Regions from separate parts of the Paenibacillus sp. FSL R5-0517 genome, predicted to be linked through region 1. Evidence: riboswitches for the same ligand, from Rfam matches in the RefSeq annotation. Region 1 holds a riboswitch; each other region holds the start of a gene.

Region 1 (5,554 bases):
GTATTCAACAATACACCATCTGCACCAAGTTCCATGGCATAAGCAGCATCTTTTGGAGAGCGCAACCCTGCATCCACAATCACAGGCACAACGGCCTGCTCAATGATGATCTCAAGATTATAGGGATTAATGATGCCTCTACCTGCTCCGATGGGAGAAGCGCCAGGCATTACGGCATGTACTCCAAGCAATTGCAGCCTTTTGGCCAGAATGACATCATCTGAAATATAAGGCAGCACAGTGAAGCCCTTTTCAAGCAAAATTTCGCAAGCCTTGTACGTTTCAATCGGATCTGGGAGCAATGTCTTTCCATCTCCGATGACTTCGACTTTTATCATATCACAAAGTCCCGAAGCCCGCGCAAGCTCGGCGATCCGCACCGCCTCTTCCGCAGTGGAAGCCCCAGCCGTATTCGGCAGAAGCGTATATTGATCCAGATCCAATGTATCCAGGAAATGCTTCTGGTTACGTTCCTCCAGATTCAGACGACGAACAGCAAAGGTTAAAACTTCCGTTCCAGATGCATCCACAGCCTGACTCTGCACTTCAAGATCCGAAAACTTGCCTGTTCCGAGCAATAATCTGGACTCAAACGTATATTTACCAATGTTCAACATCATCAACCGCCTCCTACAAAATGTACAATCTCGATTTGATCGCCTTCTCTTAATGCCGTTGACTCATGATACTCACGCGTTAAGATATGCCTGTTCAGCTCGACAACTACAGTCTTGACTGGCAGGTCAAACGATTGGAGCAGTTTATCCACACGATTTAATCTGTCTTCAATCTCCATCCGTTGTCCATTAACAATGATATTCACTGCACCACTCCCTTTCTGTTCAAACGCTCTGGATTCAGCGCTTCAATTCCGAGTTCTTCTGAGCTTTTGCCAGCGATTAACTCCGCGATAAGCCTGCCTGTTATCGCACTTAGCAAGATACCATTACGGTAATGCCCAAAGGCAGCGAACAGTCCAGGCATACTCTTGCATGCACCTATATAAGGCAGGCCATCTGGCGTTGCCGGTCTTACACCTGCCCACGCTCGCTTAAATTGCGCTTCTTTCATCCCGGGTACCCAGTGGGTAGCCGCTGTTAGCAGCTTCTGAACACCCTGTACAGAAACATTCAAATCCGTTCTGCCCGGCAGACTGGTTGCCCCGAGCCAAACTTCGCCATTGGCTTTGGGAACAATATAGACATCCTCTGCATAAACCGTTCTGTCAGGCCTGTACCCTGCATGTTCATCTGAGAACTGAACGGCAGCTATTTCTCCTTTTACCGACCACACAGGTAAGCTCAGATTCACATGTCTCATCAATGCTTCACTCTGTAATCCAGCCGCTATAACGACATGTTTGCACGTTATCTCACCGATCGATGTGGTAATCCCCTGCACGCCGTGTTCGTTTGCTCGCACATGTATATCCTTTATGTTCTCCATAAACCGCGCTCCCATTGCTTGAGCAGATTCCGCATATGCCCTAGTTAGATGGACAGGAAGGATTTCACTCTCGTATGGTCTGTAGTAGGCTCCGTATGTATCTCTGTTAAGCCACGATGCCTCCTGTTGCACAACCGAACGATCCCACCACACCTCATCAGCAGACAAACCGGAATTTCGATTGTTCTTATAGCGGCTTAATTCACTGTATGATCGAAAAGGGGTGAGGAATCCATGGCGTTGCAGGCCAACCTCTACCCCACTGAGGGCATCCATTAGCCCTTGTTGCTCAATAAGTAACTGTCTACTCTGCCTGGCAAGCTTAGCCATCAAAGGATGAGCAAAATCCTCACTATCCGCCGCCAGCATTCCAGCCGCTGCGCAAGAAGTGCCTCCCGCAATCGCGGAACGCTCCAGCAACAAAACATCCTGTCCACGGGAAGCAAGCTCATACGCAATGGCACAACCAACAACACCTCCGCCTACAATAATCGTTTCTGCATGAATTTTATCCGGATTATCAGTTACACTTTTGCTTCTTGATTCCGTTTCAGAGTTCAGTTGATGACTGAAATGATTCCTGTTCTGACCCGTTACGATCTCATTCATCCTCTCATCTCCTTTCACCGGCTTAGACTTCCTGTAGCAACGATAGCCTGCCTTAGTGATGCAGCTGCCCTATCCGGGGAATCGCTCGACCATACATTTGAGATCACGGCGACTCCCTGTGCCCCTGCAGAGCGAATCGCGTCGATGTTTCCCGGCTCTATGCCCCCGATCGCGATGACAGGAATGGAGACACCTCTGCATACTTCATCAAGAGCATATAATCCTCTTGGTTCTAGATCTGGCTTGCTGTTGGTCGCGAAGACATGCCCGAAGAAAAGGTAATCAGCTCCCTGTTCTTCAGCGATTTTTGCCTCATCGATGGAATGAACAGATACACCCAAACGAAGCCGCTGCTTTTTGCTTATGACAGCATTGTAGGAGTTGTACTTGCGCAATGCGTCTTGCCCCCAATGAACACCGCCATAGAGATCATTCTGTGAAGGCAGTTCTGAACCATTGATAACGATGCGACAAGATGGAACGCCAACACCACGCAGACTTTCAGCCCAACTGATCTTGTCTTGCCATGTAAGTTGTTTCTCTCGTATATGAATATAGTCCACCCATGGCCAAACGTCCTTGGCTGCTTTTACAAAAGATGCTCGATCTCCTGCACCCGTAGATACAACATGCAATTCAAATGATTCGTGAACATGCTCATGAAAAATTGCGGTCCCCTCCCTCTCCTTCCAGGCGTGAATGCTATGAAACACAAAAAAAGCCACTCCCGTAGGGGAGTGGCTGCGTATGAATTATAGGATCAGATCACTGACTGATGCATACAGTTCATTTCGTGCAGTACAGCTATAGACCTATAGCCATAACGTTATACACGCAACTGCATGTCAATTTGCTAAGCAAACGGTTGAAATCCTCTCGAGTTGCCGTTTGCTCACGTCATTCACTGAAACGCGCTCGCCACTTCCCTACGCTGGTATGATCCAGATCAGGTGCAAAGGGTCCGGAATCGCATTCATCCATCTCAGCCGCATCGTGCGGCCCCCCTAGTGTTCATATGAAGTTGTAGCCTATGTTACCATAGACGGATTTTTTTGTCACCGTCATTTATGCTAAACATGGTCTTGAATCGTCTAGTTTTTCTCAGACCACTCTTCGACATTCCATGTTTTGGTGACCCAACCCTCGTAAAAATCAGGTTCATGAGAAACCAGTAATACCGTTCCCTTGAATTCTTTCAAGGCCCGTTGCAACTCCGCTTTGGCTGTGACATCCAGATGGTTCGTTGGCTCATCGAATAAAATCCAGTTGCTTTCACGCATTAAGAGTTTGCATAAACGAACCTTGGCTTGTTCTCCACCACTCAGCATGTTGAGCGGACGGGTAATGTGCTCATTTTTCAACCCGCAGCGAGCGAGATGACCCCGCACCTCGTTCTGGGTCAAATGGGAAAACTCATTCCAGACATCCTCAATCGGCGTGATATTCCCAGCACGAACTTCCTGTTCAAAATAGGCCGTTTCGAGATAATCTCCCAAAAAGGTCTTTCCACTCAGTGGAGATATTTTCCCAAGGATGGTCTTCAGCAGTGTCGATTTACCCACACCATTACAGCCTACGATGGCAATTTTCTCACCACGTTCAATCGTCATCGTCATTTTGGGAAGCAAAGGATACGTATATCCAATTTCAAAATCAATACCCTCAAAGACCGTTTTGCTACTCGCGCGGGCATCCTTGAATTTGAACGTTGGTTTAGCCGCTTCATCTGGGCGATCAATACGTTCAATCTTATCCAGCTGTTTCTCCCGGCTCTTCGCTCGACCTGAAGTTGAAGCCCGCGCCTTGTTACGCTGAATGAAATCTTCCTGCTTCTTGATGTACTCTTGCTGCTTCTCGTACGCATCAATATGCTGGGCTTTATTCATATCAGCCATCTCCAGGAACTTGTTATAGTTCGCTGCATATCTCGTTAATTTGGCAAATTCCAAATGATAAATGACATTCACGACTTCATTCATGAATTCCGTGTCATGGGAGATTAAGAGGAACGCGTGCGGGTAGTCCTTCAGGTAACGTGACAACCACTCAATGTGCTCTACATCCAGATAGTTGGTTGGCTCATCCAGTAGCAGAGCTGTAGGTTTCTCGAGCAGAAGCTTGGCAAGCAGCACCTTGGTACGTTGTCCACCACTTAGAGCTGCAACATCTCGATCAAGACCAATTGCAGACAAACCAAGACCATTGGCCATCTCTTCGACTTTGACGTCAATCAGATAAAAGTCGCCCTGCTCCAGTTGTTCCTGAATATCGCCCATCTCTTCCAGCAACTGCTCCAGCTTATCTGGATCTGCATCTGCCATCTGGTCTGTGATATTCATCATTTCTTTTTCCAGTTCAAGCAACGGAAGGAAAGCATCCTTAAGCACATCACGAATCGTTTTGCCTGGCGTAAGCTTTGTGTGCTGATCCAGATATCCATAACGGACTTTAGGTGTCCATTCCACTTTTCCACTGTCTTTAAGCAATTTACCGGTAAGGATGTTCATTAATGTAGATTTACCTACACCATTGGCACCAACAAGTCCTACGCGCTCTCCGGCGAGTAAACGAAACGATACATTTTTAAATAACGTGCGATCTCCAAAATTGTGACTCACGTTCTCTACTGACAATAAACTCATAAGATGAGGTTGCTCCTATCTATTAGACATTACTTTTATTATGGTTCCGAAACCCTATTCTAGCACAGGTCTCATCTTTTCTGAAAGTAATGTAAACAGTTCAGGAACCTCTTCCATGATTTTTCATACAGGCTTCCCTAACGATTAGAGCAGTTATATTCGAAATAACCTTGCGCAGCTGCTTGTTTTGCATCTGTGAACACCTCTTCGGCGCGGTAACCATTACCACATGTGGAGCGATAGTAGTACTTGATACCCGTTAATGGATCTACTCCACCTACGATTGCTGTTTTCTTCACAAGCCTGCCTCCACCAATTGCGTAATTGTTGATCTTCTGGTCACCAACACCTATACCTTGGATAAAGGCCATAATTCCTGTATCGTTGATGGAGTTGTACCAATCTTCCTGTGCTATCATGGGCATCGTAAATGTATAGGATACACCGTTCTTTCTGGCAAACTCATTATGGCGATTAATCACATCAGCAAGATCATCCTGCACAGAAGTCACAATCCGGCTTCGTCGAACTTGTTCAAATACGCTGCTATCTTGAAGTAAAGGAATCTGTGTGGTTGAAACCAGTTCTTTTTGAAAGCCCTCCACCCATCTCCCTGCGCTTGCGTCGTAGGCATAGACATAGTCGTCCAATGTAAAGTTAATACTGTTACCGTATGAATCTGAATATGTATAAGGTTTCTTGGGACTCCATACTTGCCTGAAAGAATCTTCCAGGTTACCTGTCAACTCTGTTTCTGTGGACAACATATAATAGCCATCGTAATCCAGAATAACCACGGCAGGAATGTAATTAAACATGTTTCGAATAGCTGCGGCATCATCCTGAATCCCCATATT
Region 2 (5,554 bases), 3.4 Mb from region 1:
ATCAGCTTAGGCAACAACCCGAATCCGAACCAGATTAACAGGAGCGGCGCGAGCGCGATGGTCGGGATATTTTGACTAAGAATAAGTAAAGGATACAGGGCTGACTTGAGAAAAGGAACTAAATGCAGCACCATTGCAATCAGTAATCCAACCGCTGTGCCGGCCGCGAATCCGATCAGGGTTAACTGAATGGTTGCGGAGGCATGCATGCCAAGCCGATCAGCCTGGGATGCCGCTTCGCGGGCGATATCGGACGGTGCTGGCAGCATCCATTTCTCGATATGGAATAGGGAGACGGCTCCCTGCCATATCGCTATAAAGAGAATAACCGCCACGAAGGGCGGCCATACACTTTTGAAATAAGCATTCATTAGCGGTACTTCTCCGTCAGGGTATCCATGCTGAAGCCAGTAGGGCTATGGGCGATTTTGATCTGAGAGATGATGCTTGGGCTGCCAGCCTCGACGAGTACTTCGTGCATTTTGCGGACAACCTCCAGCAGTTCCTCCAGTTCCCCCTCCATCGTGGTGTCGAGCGGGTTCACCTGATATTTCAGACCAGACTGTTGAATAACTTCAATGGCGCGATCTACATAAGGATAAGAGTTCTCGCCATTTGGCGTTTTCGGAATAACCTGAATGCTAAGTAATGTGCTTGCCATGAGAGATCACGGCTCCTTTCGTGATAAATTGCATGAATTGAACCAGGTTTACACTTATCACTCCGATTGCAGTACCCTCTTCCGATCACTGTTATCTCCGGATTTCTTTAATGAATTCTAATGGAGGAAATCCGGGGATAGCATATGCTTCCGAAGGAGCTTTCTTTCAGAAAGCTTTTAGGTGAGCGCTTCGCTTCTTCAGATGGGTTCTGCACTCTTCGTTCTTGTGTAAAAAAGTTAAACTTAAGCAATTTTTATTGGGGTAAAAACGCGTTCGTATATGCTTTGCTCACGTCGACCTGTTCATCCAGCAGTTTTTTGCTAAACATCCAGTCGGTGTAGTTCTGCCATACTTCCTGTTTCTGTTCTCCCCAGCGCAGGGCGTCATCCGTGTACTTCGGACTCAGCCATTTCTGGCTTGCCAGTACCAGGTCTTTATCCAGATCAGGTACGGCCTTGATCAGAATATTCGCTGCGTCTTCGGGATGATCAATTGCGTATTGATATCCTTCTGAAGTGGCTTTCAGGAATGCTTTCACCAACTCAGGATCGTTCTGAATCGTCTGCTCGTTCGTAACGAGAACAGGCGTGTAGTAATCCAGTGCATCTGAATAATCCTTCACATATAACATGTCGATCGGTTCCCCGCGCAGTTCAGCTTCAATCCCCGTCCAGGCGTAGAAAATCCATGCGAAATCAATATCCCGTTTCACTGCGGTGAAAAAGTCGGCATCACCCATGTTAATGTTTTTCACTTTGGATACGTCGGCGCCTTCGCCTTCCATAATGGATTGCATCACGGCTTCTTCCACAGGCGAACCCCAACCACCATAGGTTTTCCCTTCAAAATCTTTCGGTGATTTGATATTCCGATCCGCCGGAGCAGCGAACCCGGATGTATTATGCTGAATAACTGCTGCGATGGAGACGAGTGGAACCCCTTGTGTACGGGCTTGAGTTACACTTTCCTGATAACTTACGCCAAATGGCACTTCATTGGAAGCAACCATCGTATCGGCGCCGCCGGCACCTGGCTGAACAATCTCCACATTCAAGCCTTCGGCCTTATAAAAACCTTGATCTACGGCCGCATACAAGCCGGTATGATTCGTATTTGGTGTCCAGTCGAGCACCACTTTAACATCCTTGAGGGCTGCGTTGTCACCTTCATTGCTGCTCTCCGTATTCGTGCTGCCGTTCTGTTCAGCCGGGGCAGCTTCTTTACCGCCACATGCGGCCACAGTCACCAGTAGTACACATAAGAGCAACAGTCCCATTGTTTTACGCCATTTCATCTGTGATTCTCTCCTTCGGTATGTCCGGCCAGTGGCACGGGTACTCCTTGGCTTCATATCCAAGCTTCTTGCATAAATCGGCAGATTTATACCAGCTATGATCCGGATAACGTCACTTTTTTTAGCTCTCTGGCTATATAAAAGAACATTAAAAAAAGCGCCCCGTAATCCGGGACGCGTGCAGGCGTTAGAGAGGTGGCGTTCAGCCATAGGGCTGTGCCATTTCGATATACTCCGATTCCTACGCTGGCATGATCCAGATCAGGTCTAAGGGTTAGTATCTTGGTGGGATACACTCTCAGCCGGCCAATTCCGACTCCCCTGGGAAACTATGAAGTTACGGGCATTACTAGGTGTAATTATAGGCCAGAGGCCCAGTCGTGTCCAGTCAGGAACTGGATGGGAACGGATTTCCGGTCATCGTCTATTTGCTTCTAAGCCGCTTCGGTGATTAGTTTTTGATCGTTTGGCCTTGAGCCGAGCAGCTTGATTCATTTAAACAACATAATTTAGGTACAAAAGGAGATAGTACTGCTATACCAATAAATACTTTTACATAAAAATGGGGGAGTACTGAATGATCCTTAAAACCATAATCGCAATGATTCTGTGTTATAGTGCCTACGTTTTCTTCACAGCCTACCTTTTATTTTTGGTTCCGTCTCCATCTGCTATTGAAAATACGGATATGCAAAAATCGTTAACAAGAGGAAGTACAACAGATCGCGTAATGCTCCTGGAGGACGGCTTTCAATCGGGTCAGGTGAGAATCCAGACCATTCGAGAGGCAAAAACAAGCATCGACCTGGCCTATTACTCCATTCAAAAAGGAAAAACATCTCAGCTTTTTTTTGCTGCTTTATTCGATGCGGCTGATCGGGGTGTTCAAGTTCGAATCATTTTAGACGGGATTTTTCACAGCATGCGCGGAGAATTGCGTGATATTCCAGATGCCATTGCAGCTCATCCCAATGTCGAATTAAGATATTATGAACCACTCCACCTATTTATGCCATGGACATGGCATAATCGTCTGCATGACAAGATCCTTCTTGTCGACAACACATATGGAATCATTGGCGGCCAAAATATTGGTGATAAATATATGGCATTGCAACCCCCAAAAGACTATGTTTTTGATCGGGATGTCCTTGTTTACAATGCAAACGATAATACGAACAGCACGGTTGTTGAAATGAAACAATATCTAGATCAGTTATGGAACCATCCATTCACCAAACCAGAAAAACATGCAAAACGTCAGCATCATGCAAAAGGGTTAAAAGAGCTGGCTCAGCTGGCTGATTTATATCAAAAAGCCCAGGCTCAGAGTGATCCTTTTGTGAAAGTGTTGCCCAAGGAATGGGTTCGAGGAGCGCTTCATTCCGACCACGTTGCTTTCATTCACAATCCAATTAAAAGGCTGTATAAAGACCCCATCATGTGGAGGACATTTGTTCATTTCGCCAATCAAGCAAAGTCGAAAGTGTACCTTCAGACGCCATATGCCATTCCTACCAAGAAAATGGAGAAAGCCGTACATCTGTCGATGAATCCAAAAGCAGAATGGGTCATGCTGACGAATTCAATCCAGCAGACCCCTAACCCTTTGGCTTTCGCGGGATACTTAAGCTCTAAGGAACGGTTGCTTGATACCAGTCTGGCCGTATATGAATACGAAGGCCCTTATTCCATACACGGCAAATCATTTGTCATGGATGATTACCTCAGCATGGTTGGTTCGTATAATCTTGATCCCAGATCTGCCTTCCTAAATACCGAATCCGCTGTGGTCATTTACGGTTCTGCATTCGCCAACGAACTAACAGAGGCTATGGATATCAAACGTGCACATAGTACACTTGCGGTTAAAGATGAACATCCAGCAGAATCTACGAATCAGAAAGGCTCTATTTTCAAACGAATAGCAATCACAGCGTTATCCAAACTGTCTTTTCTCTGGAAATTTATGTTGTAGAAAAAATCGTATTCTCTTGAGCTTAACTTTTTCTCCGGTTTATCAAAACTTGAAAATCAGATTTGTTCACGGAATGTTCACTTATGTAGTGGGAGTCATCATCTCTATAATTACGAAGGTAAACAGAGAGGATGAGAGAATTGCCAACGAGCAAGAAGGAACAAATTATTTTCGGCTTAATGATGTGTACAGGAATGGTCCTGGTGATGATGACTTTCAATTTGTGGCACACTGGGATACTTGGCAAGTTGTCCCCGCTTGAGATCCTGTTTCAATTCCTATTGTGTTTTGTCATCGCTTTTCTGGTAGAGTCCTTCATTGTTGGCCCAGTAGCGAGAAAAATTGCATTTTCCTTACCTTTTGACAAGTCCAACAAGATTCTTGGTGTGCTGGTCATGTCATTTTTTATGGTGATTGGCATGGTCCTGATCATGTCTTTGTACGGAATGATTTCAGCGTATCTTGCGGACCAATTAAATGTGGTATCCGTACTTGGTACGTACCTGCATACAATCGCTCGTAATTTCAGTCTGGCACTTCCATATCAGTTGATCATTCTAGGGCCGCTCGTACGATATGTATTCGGTAAATTCATCAAGAGCAACGGGCATATAATGCCTACTGTTAACAAAAGTGTGTAATTCCGATGGCCTTAAAGTATTTCCTGGGCAATCTTGTGCAAATGAATAGATCGTAACGAATCGAGAACACTTTATTAAGTCGGTTCTTGGGGAATGAAAAATCTAACGAATCTCAGCGGCGTTAATATGCAAAAAAATGCAACAAGACCTTGATTTGAAGCTGCTTATCTACAATAACTTCTCTAAGGTTCGTTAGATTTCGAACATACAGAAATGGAGCGGAATAGCGTGTGCTGGGTTCGTAAAAAACAGAGTAACGCTACCAAAAATGTCTACCGTCAAGTCATGACAGTAGACATTTCGATTTCTTTAATAGGTAATTCTGATTCTATCGCTCTGGACTGTATCACCCATAGCTGTTAAGTCGCTGGATCGACCAAATGTTTGTTCTGCCACTGGTACGTGATCACGCTAATGACAAGCAGGCCAACTGCAAAGATAGCAAGCATCCATGCGGATTGATTAACCGCCAGATGATCAAGACTCCATCCCGTGGTCAAAGGCAAAATGGCACCGCCAACCCCACCTGAGGCAATCAAAATGCTAGGTGTGGATTCTTCGGTTCCAGGCAGCAGTTTACTGGCGAAGACTAGGGCAATCGAGAAAATGCCTGACATGGCAAGTCCGAGTAGCAAGATGATGAGAAACGCAGACCAGATTTGGTCTGTAAATGGAAACACCATTAACAAAAGCACAGATGCAAGACAACTGTACAGCACATAGACGCGGTACTGGAATTTCTCTGCGATATATCCCGCGAAGAGTCGTCCTACAGACATGGCAATCCAGAAGCAGGTGACACTAAGCGCTGCTCCGGCTTCCTTCATGTTCATTTTCTCAATCAGGATCGCTGGCATGAAGTTTGCAAGGCTCATCTCAGTGCCAACATAAAGGAAGAAGAACAGGACGAACAGAACCAGAAGAGTCAGGTTGCGTCCACGATAGGTTGGGCCGGGTATACGGGTATCTGCGGAATGCG
Region 3 (5,554 bases), 3.3 Mb from region 1:
GAGAAGACAGGCGCTACAGTCGGGTTGGATAATACCCATGCAATGTAACCATGCAGTGCAATAAAACAAAACAGTAGAAAAAATACAACGGAGAGCAGCAGCGCTACGATAATATGTTTGAACCGAATCAGCCTCGGTGATAGGGAAGAGGGCAGATCGGACACCTTTGTATGCAGCGGGGCTTCGCTCTGGGATGTTGGATACATGAATGCCCCTCCTTTGAAGTTCAGTTGAAGATAACAACGAAATGAAAAGAGAATTGCGTCTATTCAGAGCCTGCTTCAGAGCGATATCTTAATGTAATATATCTTTATCGTATGTTCCAATATAGTCAAAGTCAATTGCTTGAGGGCATTTGTTACGCAATTGTTATATAGTTCTTAAGATATATGGGTAAAATTACCTTAGTGTGTAAATTACAGGGGATTAAGTCTTATAAAAAGGAAAATTTTACACGTTGGCCTATTTCAATTTTGGCTCTTTTTGGTTTACAGATGAGACCGTTTCTCATATAATTTATGTAACCAAGTTTCATGTGATGAAACATGAGGAGGGCATTATGCCATGGAAGATCGCAAGTTAACCGTCCGGGCTGTGGAACGGGCGCTGGATATATTATTATGTTTTACCACACGCAGTGATCTGGGACTCACCGAGATTGCAAGCCAGATCGGCCTGCACAAAAGTACAGTGCACCGCTTGATGGCTACACTGGAGGATCGAGGATTCGTAATCCGCGATGCAGCAACAGAGAAGTATCGACTTGGCATCCGAATCTGGGAGCTGTCGGCTCATATGTCCCGTAGTGATGATCCCGCTATTCTGCTGCTGCCTGCGATGGAGCGACTGAGAGATCGATTGGGGGAGACCGTGAGTCTGTACCTGCGTGATGGCAGTGAACGGATTCGGATTCAGGCGGTGCAAAGTGATCAGGCGATTCGCCGAGTCGCTCCCGTTGGTGTTAGACTCCCGCTGTCTGTGGGCGCTTCCAGCAAAGTCTTGATGGCGTTTGCCACGGACGAGGATCGTGAGGAGCTGATGAACGGGCCGGAGTGGCCGGTGTTTATTGACCCTGCGGTGTATTTGGCGCAAATGGGAGATATCCGGGATAACGGATATGCGACGAGTTATGAGGAGCGTGAGCCGGGAGCTGCAGCGGTATCTGTACCGATTATGGATCGCCGAGGCAATATTGCAGCTGCTCTCTCGGTCTCAGGGCCTGTCAGCCGACTTTCGCAGGAGACTTTGCACGAATACGCACCTGTGCTAAAGGAAGCTGCTACGCAGATGGGGCTCATGTTATCCTGATATTGATGTAAGGTTTTTCTCCAATTGGGTTGGTGTTCTGGAATATAAAGGTTGTTTTTATGTTCCGGTTGCGCTACTCTGTAATGGACGGCCCATCGGGGTCAGCTTCATTGAATATGAACAGCGGCTTATGAATGCCGCAACTTTTAACGTTACTGGGGGAGTCCGAATTGTCCGGACTGAGACGGAATCGCATGAGATTCCGGACCCTTTGCACCTGATCTGGATCATACCAGCGTAGGGAAGTAATCGGCGATATGACCACAACCACCACATGTGTGACTCTTGCAGGACTCCGTTATGGAGCTGCAACCAGGAGCATTATTGGTGATGGACATTAAAGTCGGTTCCTTCGGGGGCCGGCTTTTTTTATATACAGTGGACGGGCGAGATAACACACATTCCATGGACTTTTTTTTCAATAACCTGCAAAAGTGGGCTTGGAGAGAGCAATCATTATAGATCCATGATCTGTGGTAACCTCCGTTCTGTTGTTATCTGTACATGAATAATGTCTCCCCCTTGGTCTGGTGTAGGATCGCTCTTTCTTCTCTGCGCTCTGCATGATTTGGGACAGGTGCGTAAGCGAGCTGATGGCGATGCCAACCAAACCTAGTGAACGAACACGGAGGAGGAGACGAGCAAACATGAGTACAGGAAATCAAACGGGACAACAAGCGATGGAACAGGAACATAACGATCAGCAGGTGGAAAAGGAAACAGGAGCGGCCGGACGGGTTCAGCCCTTTCCGGGCAGCCGCAAAGTCTACATTCAGGGCTCACGGCCGGACATAGCTGTACCGGAGCGTGAGATAGCCCTTCATGACACCAATACTCCCCAAGGGGTGGAGCATAACGAACCGCTGCGTGTCTATGATACGAGCGGCCCCATGACTGATCCCGAATTCCAGATGGATATTCGGAAGGGATTACCCGCACTCCGAAATCATTGGATTATGGAACGCGGTGATGTTGAAGCATATGAGGGCAGAGCCGTTCAACCCGAGGATAACGGACTAAAGCCCGGTGGGAGGAGAGCCGGGGCTGAAGAGTACCCTGGATTTCGGGGACAACCACTGCGTGCTCAGGCTGGGCGCTGTGTCACGCAGATGCATTACGCGAGGCAGGGAGTCATTACACCAGAGATGGAGTATGCCGCTATCCGTGAAGGGGTGGAACCGGAGTTCGTGCGGCAGGAGCTGGCGAGTGGACGGGCGATTCTGCCATCCAACATCAATCACCCGGAGAGTGAGCCAATGTTGATCGGTCGTCATTTTCACGTGAAGATCAATGCCAACATAGGCAACTCTGCCGTATCTTCCTCCATCGAGGAAGAGGTCGAGAAAATGACCTGGGCTGTGCGCTGGGGATCGGATACGGTGATGGATCTCTCGACAGGCAAAAACATTCATACGACACGGGAATGGATCATCCGCAATTCACCTGTACCAATTGGTACGGTGCCGCTGTATCAAGCGCTGGAGAAGGTGAATGGCGAAGCGGAAGCGCTGACCTGGGAATTGTACCGAGACACGCTCATTGAGCAGGCAGAGCAGGGCGTGGACTACTTTACGATTCATGCAGGTGTGCTGCTGCGTTATATCCCCATGACCGCCAAGCGGATGACAGGCATTGTATCCCGGGGCGGGTCCATTATGGCAGCGTGGTGTCTTGCGCATCATCAGGAGAATTTTTTGTACACCCATTTCGAAGAAATCTGCGAGATTATGAAAAAGTATGATGTGGCGTTTTCGCTGGGAGATGGACTTCGTCCAGGCAGTATCTACGATGCGAATGACGAAGCTCAGATGGCGGAACTGGCTACGCTTGGGGAACTGACGCAGATCGCATGGAAACATGATGTGCAGGTGATGATCGAAGGCCCGGGGCATGTACCGATGCACAAGATCAAGGAGAATGTGGACCTGCAGATGGAGATATGCCAAGAGGCACCGTTCTACACACTTGGGCCACTGACGACCGATATTGCCCCGGGATACGATCACATTACGTCCGCCATTGGTGCGGCTATGATTGGCTGGTTTGGCACGTCCATGCTCTGTTACGTCACGCCAAAAGAACATCTGGGCTTGCCCAACAAGGATGATGTACGGGAAGGGGTTATTGCCTACAAGATCGCAGCTCATGCTGCCGATCTGGCGAAAGGTCATCCACGTGCTCAGCGCCGGGATGATGCATTGTCCAAGGCGCGCTTCGAGTTCCGCTGGCGGGATCAGTTTAACCTTTCACTCGACCCGGAACGGGCATTATCTTACCATGATGAGACGCTGCCGGCAGAAGGGGCCAAAGAAGCTCATTTCTGCTCGATGTGCGGACCGAAGTTCTGCAGCATGCGTATTACGCAGGACATTCGTGCCTTTGCGGCGGATAAAGGATTGTCCGAGAATGAGGCTGTAGCAGCGGGCATGCAGGAAAAGGCTGAGGAATATCGGACACGGTCCTAGGCGCTGGTACAGCTTAACCTTGGCAGTCTGACATCGTTTGAAGGTGAGAATACTGCTATCATGTCGTATTTTTCTCTTATTGATCAGCTTCCTAATACTTTTTATCAGTATTATGGTTGATTGTCTAGCAGATGTTTAATAAAATGAATGTAAGTAAACACCAATAAGAGTAGCCAGGCCAATGGCTACTCCTGCACAGCATTTGCGGTGGGTATTCCTCCGAGTGCAGCAAGTTCAGATGAAGTGACCCGTCAGGCCGTCAACCTGTGGCGGGTCACTTCTTTTTACGATCGATGTATGTCAGGAGCGCAATAATTAACATCGCGAACACGATTACGTCGTTAAAAGAGAAGTTCATAGGATCACCTCCCACTGGAGGCAAGCCTATTTCCCACCACAAATTGGCTGTACAAAGTGATTATACCATTTGAAATGCTCGTGTTCGAGAGCATTTTTATTTTGCAAAGAGCCTACATACTGCTTTTCACATATTTTTAGTGATTGTAATATGTCACTCCAAATCAGCCACTACTTTCGAGCCACGCCCAAATTTTTCTCCACATACGCCGCAAGCAATGCCAACGGACTATGGATCGCAATGCCTGTGTCTGCAGTAACCTGTGCAGCAGCGGGAGCCATAGACAGTTGAGCTGCCACTACCGTTTTACCCGGATACTGCTCAGCAATCTGCTGTAATCCCTCACGTACCGCTTCGAGATACCCTTGCTGATCTCCACGCATAATCAACTCAAATGTCCCAGGGATGCACACCGCTTCCGTCTGATATGTATTTGCAATGTAGGGATGCTCATTCTCATTCTCTTGCTGTAATGCCTGATTCAGCCGTGCCATCGTTCCTTCAATGGTTGCCGGGTTGGTGAATGCTATGATGTAATCTCCTGGTACTTGCCGCATCTCCTGCAATAGCGGATCATCTATGCCGATCACAGGCACAGGGACCTCTGTGGCTTCCTGCTCCAGTACTGCCGCAAACAGGGTACACGTGACCAGAATGGCATCGGCATGACACTTGGCGATCCATCGGAGCGTCTGAGCTACTTTCTCGTGGATGACGACATCGGAAAAGTCAGCGTCATGTTTAAGACGATCCAGGCCTGGATCGACGTAATGGACCAATTCAACTTCATAAGCAGCAAGCGTCTCTTCAATTAAGGCGATGTTGGAATAGTGAGCGTGAAAACAACCGATGGTGATCATGTGCTAAATCCCCTTTTACAGTTCGTATAATGTGATGGTAATCTTAGATATTTAAACCATTATAGAAACATGCCTGAGAACTGTACAGTTGTTTGCGATTCAACGCCAATAACCGTCCTCCCGCCAAGCTGCGGAAAGACGGTTCATAACCGGACTGGCAATCGTCCAGCTTTCATTTTATCTAAGGGAAGGAGAAGCATTTTTCTTCGCCATTTTTTGCTGTAAAATTTCATGAAAGGATAGACCTTGAGTGTTCTCATTCTCCTTTTTAGGAGCAGTGGTCGCCGTGTTGCGCGGATATTGGTGATGGTACGGGATCATTTGCTGAATAGGCATGCGGATCATCTTGGTTCCTCCTTTGAAGCATATTTGTGAATTATGTATTTCGACTGGTTACCATGCCAGGTGCGCATATAGGTATATGTGACTTGTTAGACGAAATAGAAGAGTTTAAAGCGTAATTCCAATTGGATTGTAGTGATTTTACCCCGTATTCAGGAGATGTAAACGGTTTTAGGGAAATTCAGGAGTAAAGAACCTGATTTGAAAGGATTTGTGTGGGA
Region 4 (5,554 bases), 3.0 Mb from region 1:
TACGGGGAAAATCTCCGTTGCATCAGATAAGCCAGTCGACTGCTGTGCTTCCAAGCTTGAGATCCCCTGATTCTCACACGCTTGAAGCTCTCCAGAAGTTCCCTCTTCTTCTTTTGTTGCCCTCTCCTGCTCATGCTCTTCCCACACGCCTGGATACCAGATTCCATAATCCCTCAACTTGCTCCGTTCATCCGTGAATACCTGCTGTGCTGGCCCATCCGCCACAATCTTTCCTTCAGGTGATAAGACAATGATGCGGTCGACCATATCTACAATCTCGTTTATTTTGTGTTCAACGATGATGATCGTTTTATCACTGGCGATCCGTTTGACGGTATCCCACACCTGGGAAGTCCCCTCATCATCTAACAGTGCCGTGGGTTCATCCAAAAACAATACCTCCGGGTCCATGGCAAGCATCGAGGCAATCGCAAGACGTTGCTTCATCCCCTGAGACATGGACTGGATCAATACACGGTTCTGTTCCAAGGATAACCCCACTTGTTTCAGATAATATTTAATCAGAGCAGGCATCTCTTCACGCGGAATACTTCGGTTTTCCAGAACAAATGCGATCTCTTCATCCGTAAAGGACATGCAGAACTGGGTATCCGGATCTTGAAAGACCACTCCTGCTTTGACGGGAACCTGAATATCATCACATTTCATCGGAATTTCAACCGAACGAGGTATCAGACCGCTCAAGATTTGTAATAACGTCGATTTACCGGAGCCACTTGGTCCAAGCAGCAGCACTTTCTCCCCTTGACGCACAGAAAGAGACAAGCCTTGAAATACCAAGGCTTTCTCTCCCGGGAACTTGCATCTTAGATTCGTCACACTTACCGCCTGCGAATTCCCCTCTCCGCTCATCTAATCCAACGCCTCATAATCCTGTTTGGATACCGGTCTGAGTGAACGTGTTACACCAGTCAGTTCCAAAGCTTTGGCGAGATAATAAGCAAACACTCCTGCAATCAGGATGCTTCCGATGAAGCGGAAACCGATGAATAACGTATAATTCCAGGCCGAGAGTGAATCGATATAGCCATACTGATAATCCAGCAAAAGCGAGGCCGCTGCGGCTCCAATGGCTGCAAGACAAGTGACAAACAGATTGGTTTTACGATACAGGAATGCTGCGAAGAAGATCTCGGCTCCCAATCCTTGCAACAGACCATACACCAGTGTGGACATGCCCCATTCACTGCCCAGAAAAGCACTTACCGTTGAAGCCGCAACCTCGGCCAAGATAGCCACGCCTGGTTTACGAATGATGACAAATGCAAACGTGCCCGCCATAAACCACATGCCGTAGATCATCTGCTCCGCATGAACGCCGAATGGTTTCATCAAGTCATACGTAGGTCCCCATATCTTGTAAATCACCCCAAACACCACTGCGATTACGATGGTTACCAGAATATCCGTTAATTTCAATCGTTTGTTGCCTGTTGTTGTTGCCATGTTCTCTACGTCCTTCCTCTGTCCCCTGTGGGGTTGTAAATGTGTGTGTTCAAAAAGACTGGTTGAACAACCTCTAAAAATAAACAAAAAAAGCCTCCCCGGTTCCGGGCAGGCCTAACACGCAGTATACAATCCTCACAATGATGTACTGGGTGGATGTCGAAAATACGGAATATCAACCATTCCTCTCCGCCCTGGCAGATACACCACCACAGTTCAAAAAGGTCTGTTGTTCATCCACGTTCATTCCTACACTTCACCCTTACATATTGCAAATCCATGTTCTCTACGCTGGCATTACCCAGATCAGATGTACGGTCAGCGGCACAAGGCCACTCTCTCAGCCCAACTTCATTGAGCTCCCGGTTCACTTATTTCATTGCTTCTAATGTACATCAGATGGGTATTTGTGGCAATCCCCAGAAGTATCACCATGCTTCATTTGGGGTAAATGAACAGGGGATATCTATTGTACACTTTCCATAATATGAAACATTTAGGTTATGTAGTCCGTCTGAAATACTAGAAGGGAGATTGATAGTAATGAAAATGTATAACTCTGCTTGGCAGCTCAAAACATGGAAAATGATCCTTGCCGCTTCGATACTTACCGCAGGTACGGCACCTGCCTTACTCTCATCCACTGTGGCGGAAGCCGCGGCAACTGAACCTAAACCGACAGCTTATATTAACAATGTTCAAGCTCAATATGAAGTTGTCATCCGGCAGGGGACCATGTACGTGGCATTGACTGAGCTTCAATTCCTCGGCAACTATACGTTTGGCTACAATAACAAAACAAAAGAGATCAGCATTAGCACAGGCAGCGATAATTATGTCCTTAAACCTAACAGCAAGACAATGAAGAAAAATGACCAAAATGCAACTTTGTCTTCCGCCCCGATTCTGGTGAATGGTAAAGCGATGCTTCCGCTCCGTGCCATTGGTGAGGCTTTTGGTACGAAGGTGCAGTGGAATCAGAAGGCCAAGGAAGCCTACATTTACACTACCGATGCTACGATTGTAAAAGAATATAACAGTTCTGATCTGACTATGGCGCGCGAAGCCGCACTTCATCTGCCACGCTTCTCTGAACTCGGACAAACACGTCTGGATATTCGCAACCCTCTGGGTCCGGTGGATTCCTCCATTAAATACATTTTTGAACAAGGCAAAAAAGATCGTTTCTTCGTTGTGGAGGATAACGATCTGGTCAGTTATTATGTTCTTAAAAATGGAAGTGCACTGCTGCAATGGCAGGCCAACATCAGCAATAATGAAGGAACTATCGGTGACCTGTTCTTTATTAAAACCAAAGCCGTTGCTGAAGCAGGAACTCGTCCTTCCGTAGCAGGTCAAACACTCGTATCATTCAAGTACTCCCGCATGCTTGAAGAAACCTCATATGAGGTCATAAACAAGTTGGGCTCCACGGATAGCGGTTCCGTTGCCCCCGAGCATGGCAAAGTCATCGTTGAGGTTCCGGGAGAGAAATAATTTGAGCCTCCACAATGAAACATTACTCAGCAGAACTATACTATGGTGACATCTGCATTACAAAGAGCGTTCCTCAAAGTCAGTGTGACAATGACCTTGGGACGCTCTTTTTTAGCGTTATATTCCGGCTTACTTCCAAATTAAGTGGAGCTTATATTTTTAACAACTCCAGCGATTGAGTCTCTCGTTTAATATTGGACATTGCCGGATTGACTGGTTTTACCTGAAGCAAATCCCTTGAACAGGGTTGGCACTTTGGAATAGCGGGTATTCGTAATTTTCCCTTGAGATACACTGCTATCTGTACGCATAATAGCATCTTTCACATTGGAAATATTGGAGTTATCCAGCGTCATGTTAACTGCGAAGGTCGTTCCACCATTTTGACGTACCAGCTTACCGATATCATCTGCACGAAAATTTTTGATGTTAATCGTTCCGGCTGCATTGATCTGGAATACTTTATCATAGGCCTTATACGCCGCACCGCCGGTAATGTTGACCGTTCCGGCCGACTTCAATGTGAGTGCATCCTCACCCACATCCTCCCAAACTACATTTGATATATTACAGTTGCCATAACAGTGAACACCATCGGCAGCAGGGTATCCGATATTTACATTTTTGAGCGTAGCCCCTGCCTCCAGACGAAATACCGGTTTCTGATTCTCTGCTTGAGACCCGTCACCCAATGTGGAAGGATTGGCTACAAATGTTTTGCCTTGACCGTCATAAGTCGTGCCCGCTGGAACAATAATCGTTGAATTAACAACTGTTGGCGCAGCAGCAGCGGGAACCGCACCAAATATGGAAGCAACCAAACCAGCAGACAACAACAACGTCAACATTTTTTTCATTACTTTATTCCTCCCTTATTCTCTCGTTATGGATCGTGTACAAGCCTGTGCTTGTACTGAAAGTTCGCCAGAGGTGCACCTCTGCCCAACTCACAACCTAATCCTACCAAATAAGGAAGGTAACTAAAATAATCATTAGATCAGATATATCCTGACATCGCATAATGACTGTCATATCGGCATTTTTTGCAAGTCAGGATCTTTGAACAATATGCTGATATCAACCTCTGGTATGCTCATTTGTAACGTAAGTACCTCTGACTTTAATCCCCAGTAAACAAGAAAGATCACTACATTTGTCTTTCAAATGTGTGATCTTGAATGGCTTCCAGCTTGCTGATATAAGATGTCAGGCTCCAAACCTCTGACGATAACCGCACTTTCGACACAACTCTTCCACAGCTTCCCGCTTGGAAAAGCCATATACCAGATTGTTCGCTCGCTCCCCTTCAATGATCTCCGAGAATGACTTCTCGTGCACATTACCCAGGTTAATCACACCCTCGCCATCGAGACAGCATGGAACCACCGTTCCATCCACTAGCACAGCCGCCTGACTACGCAATGCGTGGCAGAAGCCTTTGCCGTCATCTTCAGGTGCATCCAGACTTGGCCACTGGAACTCGTGGTCCTGATTCAGGTATACATTCGGGGCAATTTTGACCCCGCTGCCTGGAACCACTTTTTCCTCAATGCGGAAGTCCAGATTGAATTCACGTTCCAGCACTTCAAGGGTTTCCCGATTTCGATTCATCTGAGCATTCGTGAAGTTATCCTGCGTCAGATTCCACAGTCGGAATGAGATGATGACATTGTGTTTCACCGCCTCGTGTACAAAAGACAAAATGTTGCTCAGATATCCGTCACGGTCGGTTGAACCTTCGTGCCCATCGAAGCTGTGCAGGGAGAAGTTCATCTGACGCAGCGCCGGTTTACCAAGCAATTTATGCTGAGTCTTGGGCAGCAGTGTACCATTCGTTGTAATGTTCACCTTGAGTCCCTTCTCGTGTGCGGAATCTAGCAGAAGATCTATTTTGGGATGCAACAAGGGTTCGCCTTTGACATGTAGATAAATATGATTGGTATGTGGTTTAACTTGTTCCAGTATATTGTTGAAGACTTCAGGGTCAATGAATCCTTTGGCACGCTGCGTCTGCGGACAGAAGCTGCAAGCCAGATTGCAGATACTCGTGATCTCAATATATACTTTTTTGAACGTTTTCAACTTGGGTCCCCATTCTGCCTAGGAGGGAGAACAATCCCACCTGCATTTTGTGATCCGGCCTGTACGGCCCATCCCTATTATATCGAGTTCATAAGCCAAGGTAAATCAGAGAACGGGTTTATCGGGTTGAGTCAAATGATTTGGCTAGTGCCAAATGAACAGATTCAATCGCATGAATATGTGTTGTATCAAATAATGGAACTTCTGAATCCTCTACTTTTACTAATAATCCAATTTCGGTGCAACCTAATATGATTCCCTCAGCTCCATCATCAACCAGCCTTTGGATCACCTTTTTATAATAATCCCTTGATAAGGGCTCAATTTTCCCTAAACATAATTCCTCGTATATTATTTTATTGACAACTTTTCTATCCTCTTCATTCGGTATCAAAACCTTAATACCATTAAATTCAATTCGTTTTTTATAAAAGTCTTGTTCCATCGTATATTTGGTTCCGAGTAAACCAACCGTACTTATATGGGAGTTATGAATTTGATTTGCTGT

Evidence for each region. Region 1 has a riboswitch for thiamine pyrophosphate ahead of MKX40_RS17560 (thiamine phosphate synthase). Riboswitches for the same ligand answer to the same signal wherever they lie in the genome.
Region 2: it holds a riboswitch for thiamine pyrophosphate, as region 1 does, so the genes downstream of both, MKX40_RS02290 (ABC transporter substrate-binding protein) here and MKX40_RS17560 (thiamine phosphate synthase) in region 1, are expected to answer to the same signal.
Region 3: it holds a riboswitch for thiamine pyrophosphate, as region 1 does, so the genes downstream of both, thiC (phosphomethylpyrimidine synthase ThiC) here and MKX40_RS17560 (thiamine phosphate synthase) in region 1, are expected to answer to the same signal.
Region 4: it holds a riboswitch for thiamine pyrophosphate, as region 1 does, so the genes downstream of both, MKX40_RS04495 (ECF transporter S component) here and MKX40_RS17560 (thiamine phosphate synthase) in region 1, are expected to answer to the same signal.

Annotation. Positions count from the first base shown of each region.
Region 1 covers NZ_CP150235.1:3,994,053-3,999,606, forward strand. The annotation lists gene MKX40_RS17545 (thiazole synthase) at 1-617, opposite strand, end outside; gene thiS (sulfur carrier protein ThiS) at 620-823, opposite strand; gene thiO (glycine oxidase ThiO) at 820-2,055, opposite strand; gene MKX40_RS17560 (thiamine phosphate synthase) at 2,070-2,768, opposite strand; TPP riboswitch at 2,962-3,071, opposite strand; gene MKX40_RS17565 (ABC-F family ATP-binding cassette domain-containing protein) at 3,147-4,697, opposite strand; gene MKX40_RS17570 (hypothetical protein) at 4,835-5,554, opposite strand, start outside.
Region 2 covers NZ_CP150235.1:477,698-483,251, forward strand. The annotation lists gene MKX40_RS02280 (ABC transporter permease) at 1-371, opposite strand, end outside; gene MKX40_RS02285 (MTH1187 family thiamine-binding protein) at 371-661, opposite strand; gene MKX40_RS02290 (ABC transporter substrate-binding protein) at 916-1,956, opposite strand; TPP riboswitch at 2,177-2,289, opposite strand; gene MKX40_RS02295 (phospholipase D family protein) at 2,534-3,934, shown strand; gene MKX40_RS02300 (hypothetical protein) at 4,141-4,575, shown strand; gene MKX40_RS02305 (MFS transporter) at 4,935-5,554, opposite strand, start outside.
Region 3 covers NZ_CP150235.1:705,585-711,138, forward strand. The annotation lists gene MKX40_RS03310 (alpha/beta fold hydrolase) at 1-206, opposite strand, end outside; gene MKX40_RS03315 (IclR family transcriptional regulator) at 565-1,308, shown strand; TPP riboswitch at 1,456-1,569, shown strand; gene thiC (phosphomethylpyrimidine synthase ThiC) at 1,989-3,773, shown strand; gene MKX40_RS03325 (hypothetical protein) at 4,302-4,991, opposite strand; gene MKX40_RS03330 (hypothetical protein) at 5,169-5,336, opposite strand.
Region 4 covers NZ_CP150235.1:992,677-998,230, reverse strand. The annotation lists gene MKX40_RS04500 (ABC transporter ATP-binding protein) at 1-873, opposite strand, end outside; gene MKX40_RS04495 (ECF transporter S component) at 874-1,467, opposite strand; TPP riboswitch at 1,734-1,844, opposite strand; gene MKX40_RS04490 (copper amine oxidase N-terminal domain-containing protein) at 2,011-2,964, shown strand; gene MKX40_RS04485 (pectate lyase) at 3,153-3,821, opposite strand; gene MKX40_RS04480 (radical SAM/SPASM domain-containing protein) at 4,171-5,046, opposite strand; gene MKX40_RS04475 (aspartate/glutamate racemase family protein) at 5,165-5,554, opposite strand, start outside.